3 regions of the Corynebacterium massiliense DSM 45435 genome follow, and region 3 is predicted to be linked to each of the others. Evidence: predicted binding sites of a transcription regulator. Region 3 holds the regulator's gene; each other region holds the start of a gene.
The links. Region 3 encodes LexA, which represses DNA repair genes until DNA is damaged. Its sites were predicted from a motif close to CGAACANNTGTTCG; they were not measured.

Region 1 (3,268 bases), 710 kb from region 3:
AAGAGGTGCGCAAGGCGCGGAAGGCGCTGCCCATCCTCGATCAGGTGTAGGGCACAGCAATAACCCCGGGGATGCCCGTGACCCGAGTAAGAGGGGCGGGCCCGGTGCGTTCCGTGGTGACAAGGATAAGCCGGCCAAGGACGGCTTCAAGCTGCACCTCGCGGAGGACATTTACCCCAACCAGCCGAATGTCCGGTATCGGGCCATCTTCTTCAATCCGATGGTGTTCGATGGTTCCGAGTGGTCTGTTGAGCAGGTCGGTCCGTTTGTGGTGGCGGTGCGTAACTAGTACGGCGGTTCCTCTTCGTAGTCGGGTTCGGCGTTCGTGTCGGTGTCGGGGGTGTCGGGTTCTGGGTTGGTGTTGAGGGCGCGTTCGCGGGCGTTGGCCCGGCGGGTGGCAATGGCTTGGTCGACGGTTTGCAGCCAGTTGCAGGTCTCTGGTGCTAGCGGGCCAGTGGCGGTGGTGGTCTGCCAGGTGCCGTCGGTAAATAGCCACACCACATCCCCTGTGGCTGGGTCGAGGATGTAGCGGGCGCGTTTGTCGGTTTTGATGTTGTGGTGATGCTGGCACAGATTCACCAGATTCCACGCCGCCGTCGGCCCACCGTCCGCAAAATCCACACAATGATCCTTCTGACACCGATACGCCGACAGGCAACACCCCGGATACCGGCAGGTACCGTCCCTGCCGTTGAGATACGCCTTCAACCTGTCCGGCGTGACGTAGTTTGTGCTTTCCATCCAGGCGGCGGCATTCATGTCCCGACGCCGGGATGCTTTCCCGGCAAGCTCGACACCTGTTTCGGCGTCGGTCCAGCCAGTACCTTCGACAAACACCGGCGCATGTAAAAGATCAGCCGCCTGAAAGACATTCAGTGTCACATCCACATCCCGGTTGATATCAGTCAGCACCAACATCGCGAACGCTTCCGAAGCGCTGACCCCGTACTCGTCGGCAACCCGGCGGATCACCCCATTGATCTGGGCGGCAGTCTCCGTGTCGTATTCAACACTGATACACCCCACCCCGCCGGGAAGACTCGACCAGTCATACCGGCCTTTACGCTTCCGACGTTTCTCAGCGGCCTGTTCTGCCTCTGTGCTTACTGCGTCGGCAAGTTCTGGATCTTCGGCAGCGACTAAGGCGTTGAGTTTGCGACGTAAGTTGCGCACCGACGGCAACACTTGGCCCGCCCGGGTTGGGGTGAGGTACTTGACTAGGGCGGCATCGATACGCGCTAGTGCTTCCTCATCTGGAGTGCCGAGTTTGCACAACACCTGGTCGATGACAATCAGTCGGGAGAAATCCAGGTGGAACAACCGCTCGTGCACCTCCCGTAGGCCGGGTAGCTCATCCAGGCGGAACAGTGCCATGAAGATATTGGCCACCCGGGTTGGTGACTTTCCCGTTAACCCGGCCAGGCGGGTGCAGGCCAGATCGAAATCATCGTCTGGATCCGGCAAACACTCACAGTGCAGCTGGTATTCGAACTGGCGTAGTTGTGTCGCGGTTGTGGCTATGTCGTTTCCTGGTGTGGACACCGTGTAATACGGACCCATTGGGCCCCTCCCCCGAAAAGTATTCGCTAACGTGTTCTACACACCACCCACCATAACGGTTCCAGAACCGAAGTCAACCCCCACCTCGAACACGTATTCGTTTCGTTACAAACCAGCACAGACAACCGTTTCAGAAGCGGCTGCGCCCAGCGTCGTCCTTAATCCGCTGGTTTAAACCTCCGGCCAGCGACCGCCCCGACTCCACGGGTGGGCTTCGATGCTGGCGGGGGAGATCTGGGCATCGAGAAGCCGGGCACGGGCCGCCGCCACGTGGTGTTCGGGGCCCACGAGCACGAAGTTGGAGCCCAGTAGTTCGCCGGCCAGGGCGCTGGAGGCGAGGCAGCTGGTGGGGTAGAAGATCACTGGGGCGCCCGGCTGCGGGCTGAGCAGCACCTCGTCCTTCGTCTCCTCCACGTAGTGGTGGATGCGGATCCACGGCGCGACCGCGGCGAGGTTGCGCTGGAAGTGCGTGTCGTAGTGTGCGCCAGGGCTTTTGGCGAGGTGGTAGACAGACACAGAAAAATGAGGGTCGTCGCCCGTACCGCTCTGCTTGGCCTGCATGACCGCGTCCAGCAGGGAGATGAGGTAGGGCTTGACGGCCGCCCAGCCGGTGCCGAAACACAAAAAGACCAACCGGACGGCGGGAAAGCGCACGAACTCACCGCGCGGGGCGCCCATGATCCACCTGTCGCCGGGGCGGGAGTGGCTCATCATGCGGGAGACGAACCCGGCCTCGTCCAGGTGGAAGGTCAGTTGCCCCGTCGGATCGCTGGGGGCCGCGGGCGTGAGCAACCGCCACTCGCCCGGGGTGTGCGGGGTGGTCACCGGGATCGACTGGCCGGGCTGGTAGCCGATGGGAAGTGAGGCGGTCAGGTGCACCACGGCGGTCTGTCGGTTGGGGCGGGCCACGTCCACGACCTCCGCGGAGTGCGCCGGCGGGGTGCCCGCGAGATCGGCGTTACGGGCGGCCTCCGCCATGGTCGCGCACACTTGGCGGACGGTGCGCTCGGCGGTGAGCAGCAGCCCGGGATCCAGATCGAACGACCGGAGCCCCACAACGAGCGCGGCAGCGAAGTCGTCGTAGGCGCTCGCCGGAAAGCCGTGGCGGCGATGATCGCGGCCCAAGTTGCTCAGTCGCTCCGCCACCTCGTGCGGCAGGCTGCCGTAGCTCATCGCGCGCTCGAAAACCCACGCGAGCGCCGCCGCGAGATCCACGTGCGCCGCGTTCGCCGCCAGCGGAAACAGCGGGCGCGCTTGCAACTCGCGGACGAAGAAGTCGCGGTGGACGGCGTCGCGGAACTCCGCGCTGTGCGTGCGGAGGAAGGCGCCCAGATCGTGCAGATCGCGCGGGGTATCACCAAAGCGGGGAGCGGGACTGGACATGGGTTCCAATGTAGGGCATCGGCACGCATAGCCCGCACACGGCACGACACCCTCGTTGACCGGCCGAAGGTACGCGCACGGTGGCCCATTTGTGCGTTAGCACACCCCTTAGGGGGTAGGGTTTCCCACGAGACTCTCAATTTTTCCGTACCCAACTATGAGTGTGGCGAAAGGTGATTGATGGAAGATTTCTCGGTCTTCGACTTGTTGATGGACATCGGCTGGATCTCGTTGCTGATGGTGATCGGCAACGTCCTGCGCTACCAGGTGAAGTTCATCTTCCAGGACTTGCTGCTGCCCGCGCCCGTGACCGCCGGCCTGCTCG
Region 2 (3,268 bases), 190 kb from region 3:
AGGTGTCTCGGGCAGAGTCCGTACACGCACTCACTGACGTGCGAGCGTGCGTTCCTCTACAACAGACCGGCCAGAACGTCGTCTGCGTCTGCTGCCGAGTAAGCATCTTCAGTTTGTGCTTGGTACTCGGACCAGGCGTCCGCGTCCCAAATCTCGAGGAAATCCACCGAACCGACGACCACGCATTCCTTTTTCAGGTCCGCGTACTCACGGTGACCGGCCGACAAGGTGATCCGCCCATGACCGTCCGGCCGTTGCTCGTCCGCACTCGCTGCGAGGTTGCGGATAAACGCGCGGGCTTTCGGGTTCGTGCGCGACACGGCAGCCGCCTTCCGAGCCCGTTCCTCGAACTCGTCCCGCGGGTAGACGGCCAAGGAGTGATCTTGCCCCTTGGTGACCATCAACCCGCCAGCCAGTTCGTCGCGGAACTTCGCCGGCAGCGTCAGCCTGCCCTTGTCATCGAGCTTCGGAGTATAGGTTCCGAGAAACACCCCGGGACCACCTTCCTTCGCTCGACTCTCCGGATGCCTCTAGCGGGGAAAATGCAGTCACTTGTACAACACGCCCTCCGCTGCGCCCCACTATACCCCACTTTCCCCCACTAACCGCCACCTCGACACATCACCGAAAATCATGCACGCTAAACGTGCAGGTGGAAGCAATATTTTCGCGTAGGCAGACTACCCGGCTAACCCTTGACAAACACCCCGCCCAGACCACGCCAGCATCCACTTCCCACACTTGCCGCACCTCTACCACGTGCACCACCCGCCTCCTTACCCTCAATAGGCGCCAGCCACCTGGGTTTATCCCACCATCTCCGCGGCACCCCCTCGCTTCAGGCCCCTCTCATCCACCGGCGCTCAGCCCCAAGTGGGGCAAAGTGGGGAATTCGGGGTCAGATGGCGGCCAGTGGGTGAAAGTGGGTGCTAGGACCCCGAGCCGGCGTTACCGCGCGGCAAAACGAAAAAGACCCCGCCTGCACCGAGTGCAGACGGGGAAGGGTGAGAAAGCCTTACCTCTCCTCGAACCGGCGGCGGAAGTTGTCTTCCAAACGCGCCGCGCGAGAGTTCTCGTTGCGCGGACGCGCGGACTTAGCGTCGTCGAGAGAAAAGCCGCCGGCGCCACCGCGACCGGCGGACGATCCGCCGCCGCGCAGCATCCAGATACCGGCCCCGAACATGATCAGGAACCCGAGAATGGAGAGGATGACGAACCACAGGCTGTGCTGCGCCAGGGCAACGCCGCCCACCATGACCACAAGTCCGACGACAATGAGGGCGATACCCCGGAGGTTGAAGGAACCGCGCGAGTCAGAGTCGCCGCCAAAACCGCTGCTTCGTCCCATGGACCCGAATTTGGGATCGTCAGCCAGCAGAGATCGCTCGATCTCCTGCAGTACTCGCTGTTCCTGCTCAGAAAGAGACACGGTTCCTCCCACATCGACGGTTCGGGCGCCTATCGGATGCGCGATCCGTACATCGTCTGCGCGCTTCTTCTGTCTAGATTAACGCTTATCGTAATGCGATAGTTCCCCGAGCAACAGATTGAGGAATCAACGAGGCGGCGGGCCTAGGCGGCGGCTTGCTCTGCCGCCCCTTCACTGCGCACCACAGAAACAAATTCCGCTGCAGTCTCCAACAGGCGCAGCGCGACGTCTGGGTCCGCCGCATCCTCCAGCCCCGTAACCAGTCGGGAGCGCAACCGAGAGTAGCCACGAAATTCCTGCGCCCACTCGCGTCCTGCCCCACCGACGAGGGCGAGCTGATCCCATGCACTGGACGGCACCCGCTTACGCTTGCCCACAGCGGTTACCGCAATCCACGCGCCGGCCGCCCGCAAGCCAGCCTGGTACGCCAGCTCCACGGCATCGTTAAAGCGATCGTCTGCTGCCGCCGCTCGCGCGCGGGTCAGAAGATCCTCCGACTTGGCCAGGAAGGTGTAATGCTTGGCCAATCCATCCTGGTGGCGCCGGCCGGTAGCGTGCGCCCGCTGAGCAAATTTCGTCGTCGCGGAAATGACCTGAGCCATGTCGGTGTACCTCCTTTGAAGCCTCGGTGTGTGTCCAGCTCGTAACTTCACCCGTGACAGTACGAACCGGTCCGGACACCGCGAGGAATGTTTCGTTCACATGTTCGATAGATAGATAACGTCTCGTCTTTTTCTACTGTCCAACCTCTTCAACCCGGACTGTTTCGAACTTATTCCCGAATCCAGAACTAAAAGTTTGTGGACACCACCGCCGCGCGCGGCATCAACATGGTGAGATTGGTGGAGTGACTATCCAATTGCGCAGACTGGCTCCCCGCGAGTTTTCCCTCATCGCCCCTCAGTTAGTGGACATCTATCTCACGGCCATGGACTACCCGCGGGACATGTTCGACCGGCGTCTCCACGGATGGCGGGTAGATAGCCTGCAACCTGGATTCACTGCTGTCATTGCTGAGTCGGAAGCGGGGCCGGTCGGCGTTGCCTATGGGTTCTTGGGCCACAGCGACACGTGGTGGGACAAGCAGCTGCAACGCGGGTTTGCTCTCGCCGGTGGCCCCACTGCAGAGCAGATTGACCTACTGCGCGACTACTTCGAGCTGGCCGAAATCCACGTGCACCCTTCCATGCAGGGCAAAGGCTTGGGCCGGCACTTACTCGACGCTTTGGCATGGAACCTTCCTGCCAGCAACATCCTGCTGTCCACCCCGGAGGTCCCTGGTGAGGCCAATGGGGCATTCGGCCTTTACCGCAGCGCGGGGTTCTTCGACGTGTTGCGCAATTACTACTACCCCGGGGATCCGCGCCCCTTTGCAATCCTGGGCGCTCGACTCCCCTTGGCCCCAAGGTAAGGTTTGAGGAATGACACCTCCGGAGGAACTAGCCATCGAAGACGTCCCGTCGCAGGTCAACGAGATTTTAAAAGAGTACTTCGACGCGCGGCGGCCCGCCATGGCACACATGGGTGCGCCGGTCAACGAGGCCGTGGACTACCTGGAGGAGTTCGTACTCGGCGGCGGCAAACGCATCCGCCCGCTCTACGCCTGGGCCGGATTCACCGGCGCCGGAGGTCTGACAGGCGAGGAAAACCCCGCCGCAGCATTACGGGCGGCGGCAGCCCTAGAGTTCATTCAGGCCTGCGCGCTCGTCCACGACGACATCATTGATGCCTCAGATTCTCGGCGCGGCAGCCCCACGGTGCATCGCAAAGCGGAAGCGCACCACCGCCACCGCTCATGGGAGGGCGACGCCGCGGCCTACGGGACGTCCATGGCGATCC
Region 3 (3,268 bases):
AAGGACGCGGACCGGCAGGCAGAAATTGATGAGGCCAAAGCCGTTATCAACCACAAGCTGCGCTCGCTGCCGAGCGGTGCCCGCAACTCCAAGGCGGTTAAGGACCTGTACTGGATGATCCAGGAGATGCGGGTATCCCTCTTCGCCCAGCGCTTGGGCACAGCCCGCCCGGCTTCGCTGCGCCGCATCCAAAAAGCCGCGGCCAAGTTGGGACGGTCGAACCGCCAGTAAAGCGGTGGTAGCGGCTAGTAGTCGTCGCGGTCGCGGCGCCGCATGAGGCGGATCTCCGACTCGAAGTCGTCGGCACTTTCAAAGGACTTGTAGACGGAGGCGAAGCGCAGGTAGGCCACCTCGTCGAGGTGGCGGAGTGGTTCGAGGACCGCTAGACCGATTTCGTTGGCCGCCACCTGGGAGCTGCCGTGGCCGCGTACCGTTTCTTCTACTTCTTGGGCCAGTCGCTTGAGAGCGTCATCGCTGACATCTCGACCCTGGCAAGCGCGCCGTACGCCGCGGATGAGCTTGTCGCGGCTGAACGGCTCCGCCAGGCCATTGCGCTTGACTACCAAGAGGACTGCCTTTTCGACGGTGGTAAAACGGCCGCTACAGGCCGAGCATTCGCGGCGACGGCGGATAGAAGTTCCCTGTTCGACAACTCGCGAATCGATGACGCGCGACTGCGCATTGTGGCAAAAGGGACAGTACACCGCGGGGTCGTTCCTTCCGATTGAGACGACAGGACTACCGCGTAGTGTACTGCCCGAACGTGGCTTCGTTCTATTTGTTCAACACTGCGGTCTACTACCTAGCGACCTGCACCGACGCCGGCTGAACGGACGCGGTGGTAGCACTAGCCGCAGCCCCGTAAGACCCACCGACCGCGGCATCCGAGACCGTGTCAGTGCCGGTAAAGCCGGCGATAAGAGTGCCGATAAACACTGCGGTACCGAACACAGCACCGAGCGCTACGTTGCGGCCGCGCCCGCCCTCTTCCCGGGCAGCATTTTCCGGCGATGCGTTCGATTGGGACACCGCGGGGCGCGCTTCGGTGCCTAAGCGAGAAGGGCCTAAAGTGCGCATGTTATGCCCCGCGTAAAAGTTTTCGGGGTGCCCGTTGCGCCTTCCTACTTCGGCCCCGGGATCCCACACCGCGGCCGCAGGCACTGTAGTGGCCTGGAAGGACGAGGAGTAGCGAGAGGTAGCGGGATTTTTTACTGCGAAGACCATGTTCATTCCTTTCGTTCGACAGCCTCACCGTAGAAAGCGCAGTGGACACAGCACCGGGAGCGTCGATGAAGTGTTCGATTTAGCTGACGTGTTCGATTTATAGCACGCCGGTCACACACTGTCTAGAAACACGCCCACATTTGTCGAACATGTGTCTAGTCCGTGCTACAACTAGAAGCACAGAACGCACCGACAGCAAAGGACTCACGACTCATGGGCCGTAAACCAGCCGGGGGCAAACCCGATATCTCTTCTCTGTCCGCCCGCCAGCGACGGATTTTGGAAGTCATCAATGACGCCGTGTTGCTGCGCGGTTACCCGCCAAGCATTCGCGAGATCGGTGATGCTGCGGGACTGCAGTCCACTTCTTCCGTCGCCTACCAGCTCAACCAGCTGCAGGAGAAAGGCTTTTTGCGCCGCGACCCGAACAAGCCACGCGCGGTCGATGTGCGTCACTTCGAATCTGAATCCTCAACGCGGGGTGGCGGGAAGAAGTCCAAGGCGAAGGATGCCTCCACCACCGACGCCGCGGAGTCGGTAATCCCTGAAGACGCCGGCAAGGTCAACTACATCCCCGTCGTCGGGCGCATTGCGGCCGGCACACCGATTACGGCGGAAGAAAATATCGATTCCTACTACCCGATGCCGGACGAGTTGGTGGGCAACGGCGATCTATACATGCTCCAGGTCGTCGGCGACTCCATGCGGGACGCCGGCATTCTTAACGGCGACTGGGTCATCGTCCGCTCGCAGTCGGTGGCCGAAGAGGGCGAATTCGTCGCCGCGCTGTTGGACGACGAGGCTACGGTCAAGGAATTCCACCGGGATTCCAGCGGGGTGTGGTTGCTCCCCCACAACGACGCGTACGCGCCCATTCAGGGCGACGATGCCCAGATTATGGGCAAGGTCGTCTCTGTCTTCCGCAAGCTGTAGCGCATGTACGCCGAAGAGCGACGCAGACAGATTGCCTCGATGACCGCCGTCGAAGAGCGCGTCAACGTCACCGAGCTCGCCTACCACTTCGCGGTCACCGCGGAGACGATCCGGCGAGACCTGGCGGTATTGGACCGCGAGGGCTTGGTCAACCGCGTTCACGGCGGCGCCGTGGCGGCTCAAACATTTCAGACCACGGAGCTTTCCCTCGACGCGCGTTTGCGCTCGGCGCCGGGAGCTAAGTCCGCCATCGCGCGTGCCGCCGCGGATTTTCTCCCCAGTCGCGGCGGCAGCGTCTTTCTTGACGCGGGTACGACCACCAACGCGCTCGCCGACCTCATCGCCCAGCGGCGGGAGCCCGACGATCTATCCATCGTCTCCAACAGCTTGCCCATCTGTCTGGCGCTCGCGCGGCACGACGTAAAAAACGTGCAGCTGCTGGGCGGCCGGGTGCGTGCTATCACCCAAGCCGTTGTGGGAAGCACAGCCCTGCGCACCCTCGCCCTGATGCGAGCCGATGTCGCCTTCGTCGGTACTAATGCCCTGACCATCGATCACGGCCTATCGACGGCGGACGCCAAAGAGGCCGCTATCAAGTCGACGTTTATCACCAACTCGAACAAGGTCGTCGTCTTGTGCGACTCGTCGAAGCTGGGCAACGACTATCTGGTTAGTTTCGGCTCCATCTCGGACATCGACGTCGTCGTCACCGATGCAGACGCTCCCGCCCACTACCTCAACCAATTGCGCGAGCGGGACGTCACCGTCGTTGTCGCGCAACCGGACGGCGAGGCACCGGGAGCTGAGACGTCGGGAGCTTAGGCTTCGCCGAGGATCGTCCGCACAGCCGCGCGGGCTGCCTGCGGATCATCGGCGTGAATGGCCGCGGCGGCCATGTCGCGGCATTGCTCCAGGGTGACATCGGCAAGCTGGGCTCCGACGCTGGCCACCGCCGACGATGCCGCGGACAGCGAGTTCACGCCAAGCCCCGTCAGAACGCAGGCAAGCAGCGGATCGGCTGCCGCCTCACCGCACACGCCCACCGCGATGGAGTTTTTCTGCCCCATCGTGCAGGTGTGCTCAATGAGGCGAAGAACGGCCGGCTGCCACG

Region 1: the regulator LexA is predicted to act here: its motif matches at 1,647-1,660, upstream of CMASS_RS09445 (HNH endonuclease signature motif containing protein).
Region 2: the regulator LexA is predicted to act here: its motif matches at 2,125-2,138, upstream of CMASS_RS07130 (SAV_6107 family HEPN domain-containing protein).

What each region holds. Positions count from the first base shown of each region.
Region 1 is NZ_CP063189.1:2,038,095-2,041,362, reverse strand. Features, by position in the region: gene CMASS_RS09455 (carbon-nitrogen hydrolase family protein) at 1-50, shown strand, start outside; partial or broken gene CMASS_RS09450 (arabinofuranosyltransferase) at 110-289, shown strand; gene CMASS_RS09445 (HNH endonuclease signature motif containing protein) at 286-1,464, opposite strand; gene CMASS_RS09440 (2-polyprenylphenol hydroxylase and flavodoxin oxidoreductase) at 1,732-2,943, opposite strand; gene CMASS_RS09435 (sodium/glutamate symporter) at 3,124-3,268, shown strand, end outside.
Region 2 is NZ_CP063189.1:1,516,961-1,520,228, forward strand. Features, by position in the region: gene mraZ (division/cell wall cluster transcriptional repressor MraZ) at 57-491, opposite strand; gene CMASS_RS07125 (DUF3040 domain-containing protein) at 1,016-1,429, opposite strand; gene CMASS_RS07130 (SAV_6107 family HEPN domain-containing protein) at 1,573-2,031, opposite strand; gene CMASS_RS07135 (GNAT family N-acetyltransferase) at 2,277-2,840, shown strand; gene CMASS_RS07140 (polyprenyl synthetase family protein) at 2,851-3,268, shown strand, end outside.
Region 3 is NZ_CP063189.1:1,326,257-1,329,524, forward strand. Features, by position in the region: gene hrpA (ATP-dependent RNA helicase HrpA) at 1-231, shown strand, start outside; gene nrdR (transcriptional regulator NrdR) at 246-704, opposite strand; gene CMASS_RS06255 (hypothetical protein) at 799-1,029, opposite strand; gene lexA (transcriptional repressor LexA) at 1,438-2,157, shown strand; gene CMASS_RS06265 (DeoR/GlpR family DNA-binding transcription regulator) at 2,161-2,979, shown strand; gene ptsP (phosphoenolpyruvate--protein phosphotransferase) at 2,976-3,268, opposite strand, start outside.